Linked DNA regions of Saccharibacillus brassicae. The protein of the gene in region 1 interacts with the protein of each later gene in a pairwise test. Links are inferred from orthologs where the notes say so. Each region holds a gene or a part of one and is shown in the gene's direction. Other genes may lie near its edges.

What was found.
Region 2: the proteins of FFV09_RS08660 (region 1) and FFV09_RS19270 interact in binary tests that used the Bacillus subtilis proteins (3 or more experiments, as listed by UniProt). The link is inferred for Saccharibacillus brassicae from one-to-one orthologs.

Annotation. Positions count from the first base shown.
Region 1 is NZ_CP041217.1:2,052,244-2,063,069, forward strand. What follows is about bases 2,578-6,430. They hold FFV09_RS08660 (efflux RND transporter permease subunit), read left to right. Parts: upstream 2,578-2,885; coding sequence 2,886-6,230; downstream 6,231-6,430. Other genes in these bases: FFV09_RS08655 (TetR/AcrR family transcriptional regulator), read left to right, coding at 2,578-2,654. Outside these bases: FFV09_RS08640 (TetR/AcrR family transcriptional regulator), read left to right, coding at 237-854; FFV09_RS08645 (DMT family transporter), read left to right, coding at 860-1,231; FFV09_RS08650 (DMT family transporter), read left to right, coding at 1,233-1,547; more of FFV09_RS08655, read left to right, coding at 1,704-2,577; FFV09_RS08665 (gluconokinase), read right to left, coding at 6,602-8,197; FFV09_RS08670 (TorD/DmsD family molecular chaperone), read right to left, coding at 8,442-9,110; FFV09_RS08675 (MFS transporter), read left to right, coding at 9,503-10,744. UniProt on the Bacillus subtilis protein: Required for self-resistance to surfactin, an antimicrobial lipopeptide surfactant produced by B.subtilis. Also required for swarming motility.
Region 2 is NZ_CP041217.1:4,612,249-4,622,962, forward strand. What follows is about bases 3,660-7,400. They hold FFV09_RS19270 (MMPL family transporter), read left to right. Parts: upstream 3,660-4,059; coding sequence 4,060-7,200; downstream 7,201-7,400. Other genes in these bases: FFV09_RS19265 (MarR family winged helix-turn-helix transcriptional regulator), read left to right, coding at 3,660-4,063. In the rest of the region: FFV09_RS19250 (cobalamin B12-binding domain-containing protein), read left to right, coding at 58-1,179; FFV09_RS19255 (ATP-binding protein), read left to right, coding at 1,169-2,860; FFV09_RS19260 (GNAT family N-acetyltransferase), read left to right, coding at 2,878-3,312; more of FFV09_RS19265, read left to right, coding at 3,575-3,659; FFV09_RS19280 (GTP-binding protein), read right to left, coding at 8,748-10,714.

The DNA of each region.
Region 1 (10,826 bases):
GACGGAATGCGGGTGGATACCCGAAAGTGCCCATCCATACGGTCTTTGTCGTTACGGTCATTACGCGACGCGCGCGCCGCGGTTTCATTCCTGCGCAAATCCGCGGCGTACTCCGCTCTGCTTCTCCCTGCAATTGACATTCCGAACTCTTCATGTTAGGTTTTAACCTACCGATCGTTAGTTTTTCCTTATATGAAAACGACGAATCGACCGAGCACGCCAGAGGAGGCCCCCGAATGACACGCAAACCGGCTATTGAAGATATCGCGCTGGACCTGTTCGCAAGCGAAGGCTTCGAAGGCGCTTCGCTCGGCCGGATCGCGGACGAAGTCGGTATTCGCAAGCCTTCGATCTATGCCCATTTCCGCAGCAAAGAAGAACTGTTCCTGTCCGTATTCGAACAGGCGCTGCGCCGCAAGAAGCGGGCGCTGTTTCGCTTCGTGGGCGAACGGCGGTCCGATCCGTTCGACGACGTGCTGCGCGGGCTGGCCGAACGATTGATGGACGATTACGAACAGGACGCGGAGACGCGTTTCCTGCTGCGCATGTCGTATTTCCCGCCGAGTTCGCTGCACGACCGGGTGATGGACCTCGTCAATCCGTTTTTCGAACAGGGCGAACGCGGGCTGACCCGGCTGCTGCGGCGGCCGGGCAGCGCCGAGCGCCTGTATCCGGACGGCGCACGCGAAGCGGCACTTGCCTATCTGACGATCCTCGACGGCGTGCTCGCCGAAGCGATCTACAGCAGCCGCGCCAACGCGGCGCGGCGCTTCGAAGCCGTCTGGCCGGTCTACTGCCGCGGCGTACTTCGTCCGGTGAGGCCGGACAAACCGATTCACACACAAGGAGAGTGAACGCCATGAGCCGCACGAATCGCGGATGGCTGTACGTATTGATCGGAGGAGTGTTCGAAGTGGCCTGGGTATCCGGGCTCAAGCACTCCTCGAATATTTGGGAATGGCTGCTGACGGTAATGGGCATCGCCATCAGCTTCCGGCTGATGATCGGCGCTTCGAAAGTGCTGCCGATCGGCAGCGTCTACGCCGTCTTCACCGGCCTCGGCACGGCGGGCACTGTCGTGGCCGAGACGCTGCTGTTCGGCGAGCCGTTCAGCCTGGCCAAGACGCTGCTCATTCTGCTGCTGCTGTCGGGCGTTGTCGGCCTGAAGCTCGTGACCGACGCTTCGCCGGCGGAAACGCCGCCGGCTATCGATGGAAAGGGGGCGGTGTAATATGCCGTGGATCGCTCTCGTTCTGGCCGGATGCTGCGAAGTGTTCGGCGTCATCGGCTTGAAGCAGGTCTCGCTGCGCAAAGGACTGCCGGCCTACGCTCTGCTGATCGCCGCTTTCGCGGGCAGCTTCTCGCTGCTTACCTACGCGATGCAGCATATCCCGATGGGCACAGCTTACGCGATCTGGACCGGCATCGGCACGGTCGGCGGCGCGCTCGTCGGCATGTTCCTGTACGGCGAGCCGAAAGAGACCCGGCGCATTCTCTTCATCTCGATGATTTTGGCCGCTGCGGTCGGACTCAAGCTGATTTCCTAAAGCAACTGCTTTTTTCGACCCTTTTTCTCCACCGAACGGACGCTTTCGACCCCGGTTTTCCGGTAAAGTTGAGGCGGCCGTTTTTTTCGTTTATACTACGTTTGACTCTACAGTCGATTACGGAACCCAATGGTCAAAAAAGAAAGGGGATTTCGCTTGCTGATCGATAAATCCGCGGAACGCAGACAAACCATTTTCACGGTCGCTCTCGGTTTGTTTTCGGAACGGGGCATTCAAGAAACGTCCATGCAGGACATCGCGGAACGCTGCGGCTTTTCCAAAGGGACGCTGTACCAGCATTTTCGTTCCAAAGAAGAACTGATCGGCGCGATTCACCAGTATGCGCTCGGTACGCTGCACGAGAAGCTGGAGCTTGCCGCTTCGGCCAATCTTCCGGCGCGCGAAGCGTTCTATGCCCAGATCGAAGTGCTGCTGCACTCGCTGATCGAATTCAAGGCGTTCATGATGATGCAGATCCGCGAACGCGAATTCAGCGGCATCGGCGAAGAACGCACCGACGGCCGCGGAGACCCGGCCTGCGGGCCCGCGGGACACCATCCGATCCTGTCTTCGGCGTTCGTCCAGATCCGCCGCAGCCTGATCGGGATCTACGGACCAGAGATCGATCCGTATTCCGGCGATTTCGCGATCGTCGTCGGCGGCCTCGTCTTCTCGTATTTGCAGCTGACCGATTGGGGCATGCCGGAGATTCCGATTCCGCAAGCGCTGCGCCATCTCGAACTGATGCTCGACGCGACCGCCGAACGGGTGCTGGATCGCAAGCCCGAACCGCTGATCGCGCCGGCGCTGTGGACGACCTGGGTCGAAGACGCTCCGGAAGATCCGTCCGCGTCCAAGCGCCCGTTCATCCTGATGCGCCAAATGCGCGACACGCTCGCCTGGAGCCCGATCGGGCGCAGCGAACGCGAAGACGCCCTGGAGACGCTCGACGTGCTGGAAGAAGAACTGTCCGCCGAAGCGCCGCGCCGCTCCGTCGTCCGGGGCATGCTGGGCAATCTCAAAGACGTGCATGTGCTGCACGGGGCGCTGGAACAGCTGTCCCCGCTCGTGCTGTACCGGCTGGACGAACTTCATTCCCGCCGATAAGCCGAAGCGGAAACGGAAGCCGCCCGTACGCCCGGCGCCAAACGCTGCGCGGCCGAGCGGTTACGCGATCGAACGCTTTATTTTTCCGAATCCTTCAACCCGCCGTTACAGATCGCCGTTACAGAGACAAGGAAAGTCCGCCGCGCGTGGGCCGCATGAAAGTTCAGGCTGCCGAACGCGGCCGATGCGCCGGACGGATCTATCCCATTTAGAGGAGTGGAGAATCTTTTTATGAAAAGTATCATCGGCTTTTCCCTGCGGAACAAGCTCGCCATCTGGTTCCTGACGATCGTCATTACCGCGGCCGGCATCTACGCCGGCCTTACCATGAAGCAGGAAACGATTCCCGATATCAACGTCCCGTTTCTGAGCATCACCGCCGTCGATCCGGGCGCCGCTCCCGAGACGGTCATGAACGAAGTCGCCATTCCGCTGGAGCAGATGCTCCGCAACGTGGCCGGCGTGCAGAACGTCACGTCCACGTCGATGGAGAACGTCGCCTCGATCGCCGTCGAACTCGACTTCGGCGCCAATCTGGACGAAGCGACCGCGCAGATTCGCGAAGGCCTGAACCAGGTCACGCTGCCGGAAGGCGTCGAGCGGCCGCAGATTACCCGCTTCAGCCTGAACTCGTTCCCGGTCATCTCGCTGAGCGCGTCCGCCAAAGAAGGCACGGACGATCTCGAAGAGCTGTCCCGGATCGCCCAGGAACAGGTGCTGCCGGAGCTTGAGAAGATCGAAGGCATCGCCTCCGTCCAGCTGTCCGGCCAATACGTCCGCGAAGTACAGCTGACCTTCGACGCGGAGAAGATGGCACAGTCCGGCCTGACGCAGGAGACGGTGCAGAACATCGTGAACGCTTCGGCCGTTCGCGCGCCGCTCGGCTTGTTCACGCTGGACGATTCGCAGTCCGCGGTCGTCGTGGACGGCAACGTCACGACGCTCGAAGATCTCGAAGCGCTTGAGATCCCGGTCGTGCCCGCGCAGAGCGGCACGGCCGCAGGCGCCGGCGCGGCGGGTGCCGGCATGGAAGGCGGTGGCGCGGCAGATGCGCCGGGCGGAGCGCCGGGCGCAGCCGCGGAAGCGCCGGCGGCCGGCGGTACGGCCGCCGGCCAGGACGCGGCAGCGGCGGGTTCCGCCGATGCCGAAGGCGCGCAAGGCAGCGCCGAGTCCGCCGCCGAAGCGCAGGGCGCGGCAGCGGCCGGCGCGCAGGGCACGGAGGGCGCCGCGGCTGCGGCTGCCGCAGCCGGCCTGCCGACGGTGAAGCTGAGCGACATCGCCAAGATCGAAGTCGTCGGCAGCTCCGAGTCCGTCTCGCGCACGAACGGCCTGGAGTCGATCGGTATCCAGATCGTCAAGACGAACGACGCCAACACGGTCGACGTCGTCAACGCGGTCAAAGACCGCATCGCCGAACTGGAAGACCAATATTCCGGTCTTAACCTGACCGTCATGCTCGACCAGGGCAAGCCGATCGAAGATTCGGTCCGGACCATGCTGGAAAAAGCGATCTTCGGCGCGCTGTTCGCCGTCCTGATCATCCTGCTGTTCCTGCGCGATTTCCGCTCGACGATCATCTCGATCATCTCGATTCCGCTGTCGCTGCTGATCGCGGTGCTGCTGCTCAAGCAGATGAACGTCACCTTGAACATGATGACGCTCGGCGCGATGACCGTCGCGATCGGCCGGGTCGTCGACGACTCGATCGTCGTCATCGAGAACATCTACCGGCGCATGTCGCTCGATACCGAGAAGCTGCGCGGCCGCCAGCTGATCAGCGCGGCCACGCGCGAGATGTTCCTGCCGATCATGTCTTCGACGATCGTCACGCTCGCCGTATTCGTCCCGCTCGCTTTCGTCAGCGGCATGGTCGGCGAACTGTTCATGCCGTTCGCGCTGACGATGGTGTTCGCGCTGCTGGCCTCGCTGCTGATCGCGATTACGATCGTGCCGATGCTGGCGCATACGCTGTTCCGCGGCGGCCTCAAGAAGAAAACGTCGCACGACAAGCCGGGCCGCATGTCCGAAGGGTACAAGCGCATCCTGAACTGGTCGCTGTCGCATAAGCTGATCACGTTCCTGATCGCCGTCTTCCTGCTTGTCGGAAGTCTGTTCACGATTCCTTATGTGGGAACGAGCTTCCTGCCGGAGCAGGAAGACAAAACGTTTACGTTCACGTACGCGCCGGAAGCCGGCGCCACCGACGAGCAGGCGCAGGATCGCATGCTCGAAGCGGAGAAATTCGTCCGCGAACAGCCGAACCTGACGAATATGCAGTATTCGATCGGCGGATCGAATCCGCTCGGGTTCGGTTCGGCGAACTCCGCCCTGTTCTACACGGAGTTCAACAGTGACACGGAAAACTTCGACACGGTCAAGGAAGACCTGCTCGCCGGTCTCCAGGAACGCGTGCCGGAAGGCGAATGGAGCCAGATGGACATCGGCGGCGGCCTGGGCGGAAGCCAGCTGAGCGTCAGCGTCTACGGCGACAGCACCGAAGACCTGAAGCCGGTCGCCGACCAGATCCTCAAGCTGATCCAGGCCGACCCGAACTTCGAGGAAGCCGAGAGCGGCCTCGAAGAAGGCTACAGCCAGTACACGCTGGTCGCCGACCAGCAGAAACTCAGCTCCTACGGCCTGACCGCCGGACAGATCGCGATGGCGCTTGCGCCGGTCACGCAGCGTCCGGTATTGACCGAAGTCGATCTTGACGGCCAAAGCCATAAGGTCTATATCGAAACGGAAAGCAAGACGTTCACCGCTTTGTCGGAGATCGAAGACACCGAGCTGACGTCGCCGCTCGGCATCCAGGTTCCGATCTCGGACGTGGTCGAAGTGCAGGAAGGCATCGCGCCGGACACGATCTCCCGTTCGGACGGCAAGACCGTCGCCCAGCTGTCGGCCAATATCGTCTCGTCCGACGTGGGCGGCGCTTCGACGACGCTTGAAGACAAGATCAACGCGCTGGACCTGCCGGACGGCATCACCGTCGAATTCGGCGGCGTGACCGAGCAGATCAACGATACGTTCTCGCAGCTCGGCCTTGCGATGCTCGCTGCGATCGCCATCGTCTACTTCGTGCTCGTCGTGACGTTCGGCGGCGGCCTCGCGCCGTTCGCCATCCTGTTCTCGCTGCCGTTTATCGCGATCGGCGCCTTGATCGGCCTGCTGATCGGCGGCGAATCGCTCAGCGTCTCGGCGCTCATGGGCGTGCTGATGCTGATCGGCATCGTCGTCACCAACGCGATCGTCCTCATCGACCGCGTTATTCACAAAGAGCGCGAAGGACTGTCGACCCGCGAAGCGCTGCTGGAAGCCGGTTCGACCCGTCTGCGTCCGATCCTGATGACGGCGCTTGCGACAATCGGCGCCCTGATCCCGCTCGTCGCGGGCTGGGAAGGCGGCGCCGGCATCATCTCCAAAGGTCTCGGCATCACCGTTATCGGCGGCCTGATCAGCTCCACGCTGCTCACGCTCGTCATCGTGCCGGTCGTGTACGAGTTCCTGATGAAGATCAGTTCCAAATCGCGCGCCCGCCGCGCCGAAATGGAAAAGCTGGAAACCCCGCTGGATTAATCCCGCGCAGCCTGTCATGCTAGGCAGAATCGGGCCGCCCGTGCGGCCCGGTCGCTGCTGCGGCCTAAGTATGGAAAAAAGCCGCTCCCCTTGGGGGAGCGGCTTTTTTGTGTAGGGTACAGGACTTTTTCGTTCGCCACCCAGCTTTTGCAAAAATCTCACCCTTCTAACCGCACGTCTAACGAACCCTGGTATCGCTATTCTCCCCTATTTGGCCTTTTCGGCAAACTAACCAATCGTCGTAGCCTTATCCGGCCGAATTGGGACGTTTGAGGCCATTTTGGAGCAAATAGCGTGCTGACGATTCGTTAATAGGCGAAAAAGCGTGCTGGAGCGCAAATCGCGTGATACGGATTCGTCAAAATCCCCGCTCAAGCCGAAGACCCTTGCGATTCCGGCTTCGCTTCGCCTTCTTTGCTCTCGTCTTCGTGGTTGATGCCCGTTCCGCGCTGAAGCTGCGCGATCTCGGGGAAGACCGGCTCCAGCTGGTCGTACACCCGCTTGAACAGCGAATAATAACGTTCGTACGTATGGAAGCGTCCGGCATCCGGTTCGTGCGTGCGCAGAATACCGATCGCGTCTTTGACTTCGCCCAGATCGCCGATCGCGCCGGTCGCCAGCATGGCGACAGAGGCCGCGCCGAAAGCGGACGCTTCGTACGTATCGGGCACGACGACCTGCGTGCCGGAGAGATCGGCCAGCATCTGCGTCCAGATTTCGCTTTTGGCGAATCCACCCGACGCCAGCAGCGAACGGCTCGGGCCGCCGATCTGCGTCAAGGCGTCCGACACCGTGCGTATGGCGAACAGCACGCCTTCCATCGTGGCGCGGCCAAAATGCTCCCGCCCGTGATGCAGCGTCGCCCCGAAGTACGTGCCGCGGGCGTCCGCGTTCCAGTACGGCGCCCGCTCCCCGCTCAGATACGGCAGGAACAGCAGGCCTTCCGAACCCGGCGGCACCGAATCGGCCAACTGCATGATGCGGTCCAGCGCCTCTTTTTCTTTGAGATCCGCGCTTTCGCCTTCGCCGATCACGAACTTCTCCAAATACCAGCGCAGCGCGATGCCGCCGTTATTCGTCGGCCCGCCGATCAGCCAGCGCTTCGGTTCGAACGCGTAGCAGAACGTCCGGCCCGCTTTGTCCGTACTCGGCTCCTCGGCAAAAGAACGCACTGCGCCGCTCGTGCCGATCGTCACGGCCGTCTCGCCGCGTTCGAGCGCGCCCACGCCGACGTTTGCGAGCGCGCCGTCGCTTGCGCCCGCGATCCACGGCGTATCGGGATGCAGTCCCATCCGCTCCGCAAGCGTGCGGTCCATGCCGCTGAAGCGCTCGGTGATCGGCACGATCTCGCCGAGCCGATCGGGAGACAGGCCGATCAAACGCAGCGCCGACTCGTTCCAGTCCAGCGTATGCAGATCGAGCATCCCCGTCGCCGAAGCGAGCGAGACGTCGATCGCGTAGCGGCCGAACAGCCGGTGCAGCAAATATTCCTTGAACGAGACGAACTTGGCCGCCCGCTTGAACAGCTCCGGCTGGCGCTCGGCGAGCCAGAGCAGCTTCGTCAGCGGCGACATCGGATGCACGGGCGTGCCGGTGGCCGCATACAGCCTCCGCGCTTCGCCGGTTCGATGCAGTTCGTTCGACTGCCCGATGCTCCGGTTGTCCGCCCACGTCATGACGGCCGTCAGCGGCTTGCCTTCGCCGTCTACCGCCATCAGGCTGTGCATCGCCGCGCTGATCCCGACGGCCGAGATGTCTCCGGCCTGCGCGTTCGCTTCCTTCATCGCGCCGCGGATCGCGTCCGCCACCGCGTCCATCAGCTCTTCCGGACGCTGTTCGGCCCGGCCCGCTTCCGGCACCAGCAGCGCGTACGCCGCCTGCGAGCCTCCGCGGATCTGTCCTTTTTCATCGTATAAAAAGGCTTTGGTGCTGGTCGTGCCGATATCGAGTCCGATATACAGTCCCATTAAGGCATCCTCCTTCGCTTTGCGCCCGGCTCTCGGGACAGGGGCCCCGTTACACGAAGCTTGCCCGGTCTATGCCCTTTTGGACAGTCGGCAGGCAAACGAAACAAAAAAAGCCGATCGCGTTTTTCCGGCTCGGAAAAACAGGTTCGGCGGTTCACTTTTTTTCGCTCGGCTCGGCATACGGTCTTCCCCTTGCGTCGGCATGCACAGAGGCTTCGATCCGCATCCGGCTTCATCTTAACAATCAATCCCCGACCCGGGCCGACAGCCACGCGCGGTCGAACAGAAGCACCGCTTCCAGCATGGCGCACAGGTTCAGGTACAGCGGACTGACCGTGCCGGCGCGCATTTCTTCGCAGAACGAAGGAATCCACGTCAGCAGATGCCGCTGCACGAATTCCAGCTGCATCCGCGCCAGCCGCTCGCGTTCCCCGCGGGAGCGCACGCCTTCGATCATCCGCTCGGCCAGCACGGCCATGAATTCCAGCTCCACGCTCAACTCGTCGTCTTTTTCCCCGGACGTCCGGTTCAGCGTGACGCCCGCCCGGTCGTACGCCGCACCGGCGCGGCAGGCCGCGAGACCGGCTTCGACGCGCACATAGCCCGATTCGCGCAGCGGGATACCGCTGCCCCGGCGGCGGCAGATTAGACGCTCGTATTCGCGGGCCTGCGCCGTGCAGTACGGCCGCAGCGAAGACGGTTCCAGTTCCGCAAGGATCGAACGGAAGCGCAGGAACGCGCCGTCGTTCCAAAGGGTATGTTCCAATTTCCGGCGCCATTTCATCGTCAAATGCACGCTCGGTTTATAAATGATAAATTCGCTCAGCAGTTGGTACAGCGTCAATCGGGTCTGCGCCCAGTGCTCGTCTCCGTGCACGGCCGATCCTTGCTTCTCCATCATCGCGGTCGTCATCAGCTTGAACCTCCTTGCGGAAATGGGCGCCCGGGAAGTTCCGTCCGAACGGAGAAACCGGCCGCCGAAAAAGATGCAACTCAAGTCCATGGGTCATCCGGCAGGATTGCTTACGCTTACAACCTAAGTATACCGCCGTTTCCGCTCCGCTGCGGAGGACGATGTGACAAAATGGTTGCAGTTCGTGGGTCCTTTGGATCAGGAGCCTTTTAAGACGCTTTTCCTCTTTTTACCGTGAACGCGGTGCATTATTTTGTTGTAATCTGTCTTGGGAAGGACTATATTGTCGATTAAGGACCCTACTGTCCGGCTGGCTTCAAGGCCAGAATCTCACACAAGATGAAAGCCCTTACTTCAAAAAAGACCGACTACTCGCAAGGGGTGTGCCCGAATTGTCCGACCGACCATCCAATCCATCGCAATCGTTATCCTCCGATACGAACCGCGCAGCCTTCTTCCCGCTCAAAGCCTTCAATTTTTTCCTGTACGGCGCCATCGCGGTGTTTGCCAGCTTTTTCCCGCTGTATTTGCAGGACGCCGGCATGAACAAGCTGACGATCGGAACGTTGATGGCTATCGGTCCGTTCGTTTCGCTGATCGCGAATCCGTTCTGGGGGTACCTCGGCGACCGGCTCGAAAATACGCGGCGCATGCTGATCCTGATGCTGGCCGGTACGCTGGTACTGGCACAGTTCGTTTTCCACGTGCAGTCGTACGCCATGATCTATGTGGCGATGATCGCCTTTTTCTTTTTCCAGAGTCCGATGTTCGCGCAGAGCAATACGATGATTCTCGGCTATATCGACGGCAGCGGCCGCAAATTCGGCGGATTCCGTCTCTGGGGCTCGCTCGGCTGGGCGTTGACGGCGGCCGCGGCCGGCTTCGTGATCGACCGTACCGGCACTTCGCCGGGTGTCCCGTGGCTGTTCACCGGCCTGCTCGGCCTGACGCTGCTGTGTGCGATCGCCCTGCCTTCGCTGCGCCGGGCGACCGCCACGTCGATCGTGGCGCCGGGCGGCTTCCGCAAAGTGCTGACGAACCCGACATTCTCCGCTTTTCTGCTGCTCGGCGTGCTCGTCTCGATCCCGAACGCGATGAACGGCACGTTCATGACGCTGTATATTACGGATCTCGGCGGCTCCCGCGAGCTGGTCGGTTGGGCGGTTTTCTCCGCGTCGATTCTCGAAGCCGTTTTCTTCCTGATCTTCGACCGCTTTTTCCGCCGCCGGCTCGGATTCATGATGATCTGCCTGACCGCCGTAAGCGCGCTGTTCGCGCTGCGCTGGTACCTGATGTCGGTCGTGAGCGACCCGATGCATATCGTCTACATCCAGATGCTGCACAGCGTCACGTACGCGGGCTACTTCTACGTCGGCACCCAGATGACCAGCATGTTCGTGCCGGACGCGTACCGCGGCACGGGACAGGCGCTGTTCACACTCTCCTGGAGCGGCTTGTCCGGCGTCTTCGCGGGCATCGTCGGCGGCTGGATGTTCGACAACTTCGGCGCCCCGATGATGTACCAGAGCGGTGCGGCGCTGTCGGTGATCGGAACGGTCGGCTTCGCCGCGATGGGTTATACGCTTTATCGCAGCCGCCAGCCCGATCCGGTCCCGGTACAGGGCAAATCGTAGCGTGCCGTTTCCTGACCCGATCTTATGCGGCCGGCTCTCAGGGAACATTGCGCGAATATTAAAAACACCCCCGTTCCTCCGC
Region 2 (10,714 bases), 2.6 Mb from region 1 along the record:
GGTCGGATTTTGGCAGGCAGGACCGGGGCAGGCCTTCTCCCAAAGTGGGTGGTCAACATGACGTTACAAGAAGGGAAGACGCTGCCGGCGGAAATCGAAGGACTCGCGCTTGCGGTTACGGAAGAACATTACCGGGTCCAGCCCGATCTGATGGAGCGGTACGGACAGGCGGGATTCAACAAGTCCAAGCGGGACACGGCCTATACGCTGCATTATTTGGCGGAAAGCGTGCAGATGGACAGCCCGTCGCTGTTCGTCCATTACATTGGATGGTTGAAGCAGCTGCTGGCCGGCTACGGATTGACGGAAGCCGATATCCGTCTCAAGCTGGAGCTGATTCTCGGCCGGGTCGAGGCGGGCGAACGCGACGAATCGACCGACCGGACGATCCGGATCTTGGAGATGGGCATTGCGCGCACGGCGGAGCCGGCCGAAGTGCCGTCTTTTCTCGCCGAAGACCGGCCGCTCGGACGCGAAAGCGTGGAGTATCTGGACGCGCTGCTGAGCGGGGATCGGGCCGGGGCATACGCGCTGGTCGACCTGTTGTTCGAGCGGGGAGAAAGCGTGCGGGACATTTACGCATACATTTTCCAGGCTTCGCAGTACGAAGTGGGACGGCTGTGGCAGACGCAGCAGATCAGCGTCGCCGACGAGCATTACTGCACCGCCGTGACGCAGAGCGCGATGTCGCGGCTGTATACGGCATGGATCGGGTCGGGGCACAAGTCGAATTCCAAAGTGCTCGTCTCGGCCTGCGTCGGCGGCGAGATGCACGAAATCGGGCTGCGCATGCTGACGGACGTGTTCGAGATGGAAGGGTGGGATACCCACTATCTGGGCGCGAGCGTGGACGAGGACGAGCTGATGAACCTCATTCTTCGGCGCCGGGCGGATATCGTCGCGCTGTCGGCCACGATGACGTTCCATGTGCATCTAATGAAGAAACTGATCGTGAACCTGCGGGCGGACGAGCGTTCGGCCAACGTCCTGATTTTGGTCGGCGGCCTGCCGTTCAACGTCGATCCGTCGCTTTGGACACGGATCGGCGCCGACGGGTACGCGCCGGACGCCGGCGGGGCGCTGCTCGAAGCCGAGCGGATGATGCGCGGACGCGCAAGCCGGCGCAGACGGGATGAAGGTCAGCCGGCCGTGGAAGGAGGTCACGAACTTGGAAGCTGATTTGCAGCGCGAGATCGAACGCCTGCGCGGGATCGTCGAAGGTCTCAACGACCGGATCGTGCGCGGGCAGTTGAAGGAAGAACGGATTTTGAACGAATTTTCGTCGATGAACAACGAACTGGTGACGCTTCAACGGAAGCTCGCCAAAAGCAATGCGGAAATGGAAAAAGCGGTCCGCGAAGCGCAGCATGCCAACGAAGCGAAAAATCGCTTTCTGGCCATGATCAGCCATGAGTTCCGCACCCCGATGAACGGCATCCTCGGCATGACCGAGCTGCTGCGCGGCAGCGCCCTGAACGAAGAACAGCAGGCCTGGACGGCATTGATCGACGAATCGGCGGGCGAGCTGCTCGGCATGGTGAACGACCTGCTGGACCTGTCCAAAAGCGAAGCGGGCGCACTTGATATCGAAATCAAGCCGTTCGAGCCGAGAACCGTCGTCGCCCACGTGGTGCAGCTGCTTCAGCCCAAAGCGGGCGCGAAGCGCAACCGGATCGAATACGACATCGATTATTCCGTGCCGTCGACGCTTCAGGGCGATCCGACGCGCATTCGCCAAATTCTGATCAATTTGATCCACAACGCGAACACGTTTACCGAAGACGGCGAGATCCGGGTCGTCGTGCGCGCGGCATCAGGCAGCCCGGACCGGGTCCGGTTCGAAATCCGGGACACCGGCATCGGGATCTCGGAAGAGAATATCGTCAAGCTGTTCAAGCCGTACGGGCAGACCGAAGCGGGCAAAGCCAAAGAAGGCACCGGGCTTGGCCTGATGATCTGCAAATCGCTCGTCGACACGATGGAAGGCGAGATCGGCGTGTTCAGCCGCGAACGGTCGGGTTCGACATTCTGGTTCGAAATCAACCTTCCGCCCGAAAAAGAGCTGCCTGGCGCGGGCGCCGCGCTGCATGCGGTTCCTTCGTTCGGTACGTCGGGCGAAGGGATCTCCGTTTTGGTTGCGGAAGACAATCCGATCAACAACCGCGTCATCCGGATCCAGCTCAAAAAGCTCGGGCTGGAATCGGTCGACGTGGCCGAGAACGGCAGGGACGCCGTCGAAGCTTTTCGCAGTCGTCCGTATGCGCTGATCCTCATGGACAAGCAGATGCCGGTCATGGATGGGATCGAAGCGACGCTTCGTATCCGCGAACTGGAGCGGGACGAGATGCGCAGTCCGATCCCGATCGTCGCGCTGACCGGCGTTTCGGTCGAAAGCGAACGCGAAGAATGCCTGCAGGCCGGCATGAACGATTTTCTCGGCAAGCCGGTCAGCATCGAATCGCTCGGGTCCATGTTGGAAAAATGGATGCCGCGCGCGTCCGACCGGGCGATCGACGAAGCGGTCGTGCGCGAGCTGATCGAACTGGACGAAGGCGAAGAACCGGACATTTTGCGTTCTCTGCTGGCTGTCTATGAAGAAGAGACGCCGGAGAAGCTTGTGCGGCTCGAACAATGCGTCCGCGCGGGCGACTGCGAGCAGGGGCTGCGGGTCGCGCACAATTTGAAGTCCGGCAGTCTGAGCCTCGGCGTTCACCAGTTGGCGAAACTGCTGGAGAACGTCGAACAGGCGCTGCGCGAGAACCGGGCGCAGGATGCGAGAGACGTGCTGCCGAAGTTGAACGGCGCGTACGAGGCGGCCCGCGCGGAACTGCGCCGGCATGCCCGGATCGCGCCGCAATAGAACACAGGAGGAATACGATGCTGCAATCCGTCAAAGAACAGGCGCGGAACGAAAAAGTCGCCGCCCTGCTGGAATTATCCGTTTTTCCCGATCCGGAACAGGTGGAACGGGCGATCGCTTTTTATGAAGAGAACGAACAATCCGAGCTGCTGGCCTATCTGGAAAAAGGCGAGATGCTCGGCGTCGTCGGCTTCGAGCCGAGCGGCGACCGCGAGATCACGGTGAAGCATATCGCTGTCGATCCGGGCAGCCGCGGCCTCGGTTACGGTCGGGGGATGCTGCTGGAGTTGATGGTGCGGGAGAAGCCCGAACGCGTCGTGGCGGAAACGGACGAAGAAGTGGTCGACTTTTACCGCAGTATCGGCTTTTCCGTCCTGAGCCTCGGCTTTACGGATTCGGGCCTGGAACGCTTCCGCTGCGTGTACGAGGTCGAAGAGGAAGAGCAGGAATAAGGAGGAGGCGGATCAGGCAACCGGGAGTTCGAACGTTTTTGGACTCCCTCGCGCCTGTTTCGTCTTTTTTCGTGCGTATTTCTGTTCAGGCTGATTGGGTTCGGACCTTTCCTTCGGGAAAGGTCTTTTTGCTTTTTTTGACCGGAAAAAGAAAAGGCGGAACGGTTGACAGACATGCTCCAAAGTTTTATAGTTTCATTGTTGAACTATTTCATGATCGAATAGTTGGCGTAGAGAATCATTTGGAAAAGGGGTCAAGGCCATGGATGAACAGACTTCCGCACACGGCCAACTGCCGCCCGAAGACGCCAAAAAACTCATCAACCGGTTTCTCGATTCGTGGCTCGCGATCGAGCGGGAGATGGGAACGGTGATGCGCCGGCAGATGCAGGAAGAGCTGACGAACGACCAGTATTACCTGCTTCAGCACATCATGCAGCGCGGTCCGCGCACGTCCTCGGAGCTTGCGGAGACGTTCAAGGTAGTCAAAAGTTCGATCACCGCGATCGTGACCCGGCTGGTGGACCGCGGCTTGATCGAGCGTACGCGCAGCGAATCCGATCGGCGGGAAGTGTATCTGTCGCTGACCGAACGCGGGCAGCGGATCGCCGAGCAGGTCGAGCAGCGGGTGTCCGAATCGGTCGGCGGGTATTTGAGCCATTTTGAACAACAAGAAATCGAGATGGTCATGGCGGCTTTCGAGAAGCTGGCCGGCCTGGTCATCGAAGACGGAGGCAGAGAGAAAAAATGAGAACCCTACTGAAAGCCCGATGGCTGGTGCTGCTGATCTGGATCGCGGCGGCGGTCGGGCTGTTCCTGAGCGCGCCGTCGATGTCGGACCTCGTCCGGGAAAAAGGCGGAATTTCCGTGCCGGACGGATACACGTCGACGGAAGCGTCGGCTATTCTTCGGGATCTGGCCGCGCAGGAAGGCGGAGCGGAAGGCACGACGATCGCGCTCGTGTTCCACAATCCCGACGGATTGACCGCCGCGGAGAAGAAGCAGGCCGAAGAAGCCGTAACCGCAATCGAGAAAAACAAGGCGGACCTGCACGTCACGTCGATTCTCAGTCCGTTCGAACAGAAGGAACTCGAAGAGCAGATGGTGTCGGCCAACGGACAGACCATCCTCGTCTCGCTGACCGCCGAAGTGGCGGAAGGCGAAGCGGCCGACGTGCAGAGCGGGCTCGAAGAGACGCTCGCTCCGTACAAAGTCGCGCATTATTTGACCGGCCAATCGCTGATCAACGAAGATACGGTGCGCAGCTCGGAAGAAGGCTTGAAGAAATCGGAGTACATTACCGTCGTCTTCATCCTGCTCATTCTGGTGCTTGTCTTCCGTTCGGTCGTTGCGCCGTTCGTGCCGCTGCTGACCGTGGGACTGAGTTATATCGTCTCGCAGAGCATCGTCTCGTTCCTCGTCGACCGGTTCGATTTTCCGCTGTCGAACTTCACGCAGATCTTCATGGTCGCGGTCATGTTCGGGATCGGGACGGACTACTGTATCCTGCTGATCAGCCGGTTCAAGGAAGAAATGGGCCGCACCGACAACAAATGGGACGCGATCGTCGAGACGTACCGGACCGCGGGACGCACCGTCATCGTGTCGGGCCTTGCGGTGCTGGTCGGCTTCGCGGCGATCGGCCTGTCGCAGTTCATGCTGTACCGGTCGGCTGTAGCGGTCGCCGTCGGCATCGCGGTCATGCTGCTGGCGATGCTGACGATCGTGCCGTTCTTCATGGCGGTGCTCGGGCAAAAGCTGTTCTGGCCTTCGCGCAAAGCGATCGGCCATAGCGAAAACCGGCTGTGGGGCTGGGCCGGCCGCTTCTCGATGAAGCGGCCGTGGGCGGCGATGCTGATCGTGCTGGCCGTCACGCTGCCGTTCCTGCTGACGTACAGCGGCAAGCTGTCGTTCAACAGCCTGGAAGAAATCCCGGGCAACTACGAATCGGTGCAGGGCTTCAATATTATTGCCGACAGCTTCGGCGCGGGCCAGGCGATGCCGGCCAAGATCGTGATCCGCAACGATCAGGCGATGGACAACGCCGAATACGTCGCGATCGCCGAGCGGATCAGCCGCGAAGTGCTGAAAGTGGACGGCGTCGACAGCGTGCGCAGCGCAAGCCGTCCGACCGGCGAAGCGATTACGGACTTCAGCGTGGCCGATCAGGCCGGAACGCTCAAGGAAGGACTCGGCGAAGCGGGCGACGGCCTGACGGAGATTCAGACCGGCCTGTCCGACGCGAGCAAGCAGCTGAGCGACAATGCGCCGCAGATCCGGGAAGCGGCGAGCGGAGCCGACGACCTCGTCAGCGGCACCGAGGAGCTCAAGACCGGCGTAACGCAGCTCGGCGACGGGCTGTCGCAGATCGAGACCGGTATTCGCTCCGGCGCTTCCGGCGCGGGCGACGTGCAGGCAGGTCTTGCGCAGCTGCAAGCCAGCGCCCGGCAGTTGGCCGACGCGCACGCCCAACTGCTGAGCGGCTATCAGCAGGTCGGCACGGGATTGACCGCGCTTGACGGCGGCATGTCCCGGATCGGACAGCAGCTAAGCGCCCTGTCCGGCGCCCTGACGGGCGTGCAGGGACGCTTCGGCAGTCTGGAACAGAAGTTCCCGGCGCTGCTCCAGGACAAAGATTACTTGACGATCCGCGGGACGGTCACGCAGACCGGTCAAGGAACGGCGGCTTTGGCCGACGCGTTCGGCCAGGTGCAGGGGCAGGTGTCCCAGATCGCCGCCGGCATCGGCGAAGCGAACCAGGGCTACGCCCAGGCGATCGACGGCCAGAATCAACTGGCGGGCGGTTTCGATCAGCTGATCGCGGGCATCGAGCAGCTGCAAAGCGGCCTCAACCAGGCCGCCGACGGTCAGGGAGAGATCGTCGGGCAGGTCCCGTCGATTACCGGCGGGCTGGATCAGCTGCAAGAAGGCCAAACGCAGCTCGGCCAGGGCTTCCTCGACTTGTCCAAGCAGCTCACCGAGCTGACGGACGGGCTTGACCAGAGCGTCGACGGCCTCAAGCAGGTCGGAGACGGACTCGGTTCGGCGGAAGACTATCTGACGCAGCTGCAGGATAACTCGGATTCCGAGCTCGGCGGCTGGTTCATTCCGCAGGAAGCGCTGGAGAACGAAGATTTCCAGCAGGTGTTCGACAACTACATGTCGAAAGACCGCAAGATCATGACGCTTGACGTCGTGCTGAATGACAATCCGTACAGCACCGAAGCACTCGCCAAAGTGGACGATATCCGCGCGGCGGTCGATCGCGGCACGCGCGATACCGAGCTCGAACAAGCCGACGTGGCGATCAGCGGCGTGACCAGCACGTTTGCCGACCTGCAAACGGTATCCAACGCGGACTACAGCCGCACCGTTTACCTCATGATGGGCGGCATTCTGATCATCCTGATCCTGCTGCTGCGCTCGATCATCATGCCGCTGTACCTGATGCTGTCGCTGTTCGTCACGTATTATGCCGCTCTCGGCGTTACGGAAGCGATCTTCGTGAACCTGCTCGGCTACTCGGGCATCACGTGGACGACGCCGTTCTTCGGCTTCGTCATGCTGATCGCGCTCGGCGTCGATTACAGCATCTTCCTGATGGACCGCTTCAACGAGCATCGCGACCTCGATCCGAAGGAAGCGATCGTGCACGCCATGCGCAACATGGGCACCGTCATTTTGTCCGCGGTCCTGATCCTGAGCGGCACGTTCGCCTCGATGATTCCGTCCGGCGTCCTGTCGATGATGCAGATCGCGACCGTCGTGCTCGCCGGCCTCGTCATCTACGCCCTGTTCATGCTTCCGTTCTTCGTACCGGTGATGGTGAAGACGTTCGGCAAAGCGAATTGGTGGCCGTTTCGGATGAAGGAAGACGGAGAGAGATAAGGGGATTCGATCGGGGATAGAGATAGGGGTAAGGGTAAAAGTAGAGACAGGGTAGAGTAGAGACAAAGAAATCGGACCACGACTAAAAGCCGCTGACCCGGAAAAGGGGCAGCGGCTTTTTTTGTCGCGTCAAGGGTTAGGCGGAGGCGGAGACGGCAGCGTGAACAGAACGGGAACGGAAACGGGAAAAGATGCAAAAGTGCACTTGGCTTTCCCGCCAAATCCGCGAATGTCATCAAACCCGTGAAACTCGTCAAATCTGTAAAAATCGTAAAATTTGTCGAGTCCGTGAGTCCGTGAGTCCGTGAGTCCGTGAGTCCGTGAGTCCGTGAGTCCGTGAGTCCGTGAGTCCGAGAGTCCGTGAGTCCGTGAGTCCGTGAGTCCGCCAAGCTTCACCAAACCGACTTTTGCCCGAATAATTGCGGGAGGACACTTATTTTTGCCAAAAAGCCGTCTGAATCGAAAATAACTGCGCAGATCCACTTATTTCGCATCATAAAGAGGGTTTGGGCTCTTTGAGACGAAAATAAGTGCTCTTTCGCAGTTATTTGAACGGGAGCGGATAAAAGAGTGGAATAAATGCTTTCTCGCAGTTATTCGTGCCGGAACGAGAAAAATGAAGGGGAATAGCCGCTTTCACGCAGCTGTTCGGGCGAGAGCAGGCATGAAGAACGAAGTTTGCCAAAAGATCCCCGAAAGATGTGCTCATTCTGTGGGGTTGAGGAAGAGGCAGGGTCTCGATCCGTCCATGTCTAACGGCCGATCCTCATGTGCAAATCACAATTTGCTTGCCTGGACCCGTCGATCACGGTTTGCGCGTCCCCATCCGTCGATCCGCTTCTATTCGTTGGCCGGTCTAATCCGCATGTTTGATGCGCCGACCGACTTTTGCCCGAATAATTGCGGGAGGACACTTATTTTTGCCAAAAAGCCGCCTGAATCGAAAATAACTGCGTAGATCCACTTATTTCGCTTCATAAAGAGGGTTTGTGCTCTTTGAGACGAAAATAACTGCTCTCTCGCAGTTATTTGAACGGAAGCGGATAAAAGAGTGAAATAAATGCTTTCTCGCAGTTATTCGTGCCGGAACGAGAAACGAGGAGGGGAGTAGCCGCTTTCACGCAGTTGTCCGGGCGAGAGCAGGCATGAAGAACGAAGTTTGCCAAAAGATCCCCCGAAAGATGCGCTCATTCTGTGGGGGTGAGGAAGAGGCAGGGGCTCGATCCGTCCATGTCTAACGGTCGATCCTCATGTGCAAATCACAATTTGCTTGCGTCGACCCGTCGATCACGGTTTGCGCGTCGCCATCCGTCGATTTCCGTTTGCAAATCGCGATCCGTTTGCCTCGATATACCCATCTCGATATACCCATCCCGATATGCCGATCTCCGTTTGCCCGTTTCCATCGGTCCATCCGCCGATCTCCGTTTGCCCGTTTCCATCGGTCCATCCGCCGATCTCCATTTACCGATCTCGACCCACCGATCACAATCCGCCCGTCTCCACCGCCATCTCCCGCCACTTCTCCACGCCCCGGCCGGCGGCTTCTACAAAGCGCTCCGCGCGCTCAAAATGTATTTCGCTTCGTCCAGCGGGCTAATGCCGACGCGCGGGCGGGACGCTTCGGTGCCGGGAGGGGCTTCCTGGTAGCCGTCGAATGAAGCGGTCAGCATGCCTTTGCCGGAAGTGAACGAGCGAAGTTCCACGGCGTAGTCCAGCGAAGTGGCGGCGGGGATCCGCCCTTCGATCAAGAAGCGTCCGCCTTCGGCGAACGGGGGATCGAATTCGGCGCGCATCCGCGACAGGTCGCTCAGGACGCGGCCGGCGTTATCTTCCGGCACCGAAATGCGGAAGCGCAGCACCGGTTCCAGCAGCTTGGTGCCGCCTGCGGCCAGGCCGTTCATGAGGCCCATCGGCGTCGCGATTACGAAATCGAGCGGATGGGTGTGCCAGACATGGCTCTGGCCGTACGTCAGCGTGACGATCAGGTCGGTCACTTCCCAACCGTACAGTCCCTGCTTGAGCGCTTCGGGCACGCGGCGCCGCACTTCGTTCTGGTACGCCGGCAAAATGTCGTCGGCGCGCGCAAGCGAACGGTACTGCAGCCCGCTGCCCGGCTCGCCGGGTTCGATCGTAAAATGCAGAATCGCCCAGCACGGCTTGGGCGCGAGATAGGCGACGCGCCCTTCGCAGCGCTGCGCCGGCGTTTCTTTGTAGATGACGGCCGGCGGACCGAAGCCGACGTTCAGGCCGAAGCGCGAGCGCAGCATGCTGCCGAGCACTTCAAGCTGCATCGCGCCCATCATGCGCACATGCAGCTCGCGCAGTTCGGGCACGAAGACGAGGCCGAGCAGCGGATCTTCGTCCGTCAGCTCGCGCAGCGCTTCGGCGGTCACCGTGTAATCGGTATCGTTCTCGGGAAGCACGCGCGCAGTCAGCAGCGGCACGGCGAGCTGCGGCGTCTGCGGCACGAGGTCCGGATCGCCGACGATGTCGCCGATCGACGCGTCGCTCAGGCCGTATACGGCCGCGACGTCGCCGGCCGAGAACTCGCCCGCGTCGACTCTTTTCAAGCCGTCGAGCCTGCGGATCTGCGTAATCTTCTCCTCGGACGCGCGGCCGTGCAGCGCCGCGACGTCGCGATTGCGCAGTGTGCCGCCGTACAGGCGAATCCAGACGGCCCGGCCCATGGCGCGGTCCCGCTCGACTTTGAACACGATGCCGGCAAGGCCCGGCTTGGGCGCGGGAGCGGGCAGGAAAGCGAGCATGGCATCGAGCAGCTCGGCGATGCCGATTCCGCGCTGCGAGCAGCCGCAGCAGACCGGGAACATCTCGCCGGCGGCCGCATGGTCCGCGATTCGCTGCGCAAGCTCGGCGCGTTCGGGCAGATCGCCTTCGATATAGCGCAGCAGCAGCTCCTCGTCGAACTCGGCCAGCTGCTCGGCCGCGGCGGCGCGAAACGCCAGGTCGTCTGCGTCCGGACGGGCCGCATCACCGACATCACCGGCATCACCGCCATGACCGGCATCGCCGGAACCCGGGAATGAATAGGCCCCGGCCGCTCCGCCGGAAGAATCCTGCGCTCCGGACCTGTCCGCGTCGTCCGTCCACAGCACCCGAATGCCGGCAAATTCGCCGTCCGCGCCGTACGTCGGCTGCTGGACCGGCAGCACCGACGGCGAGAGCAGACGGGCGATATCGCCGAGCGTCCGCTCGAACGAAGCGCCGACCCGGTCGAGCTTGTTGATATAGATCACGGTAGGGATCTGCAGCAGACGGAGCGCCTGCCACAGAATCTCCGTCTGCGCCTGGACGCCTTCGGCCGCGGAGACGATCAGCACGGCGCCGTCCATCACGCCGAGCGTGCGCTCCACTTCGGCGAGGAAGTCGGCGTGTCCCGGCGTATCGATCAGGTTGAGCCGGGTGCCTTTCCAGTTCAGCGAAGCTGAAGCCGCTTTCACGGAAATGCCGCGTTCGCGCTCCACGTCGAGCGAATCGGTGGAGGTCGTGCCTG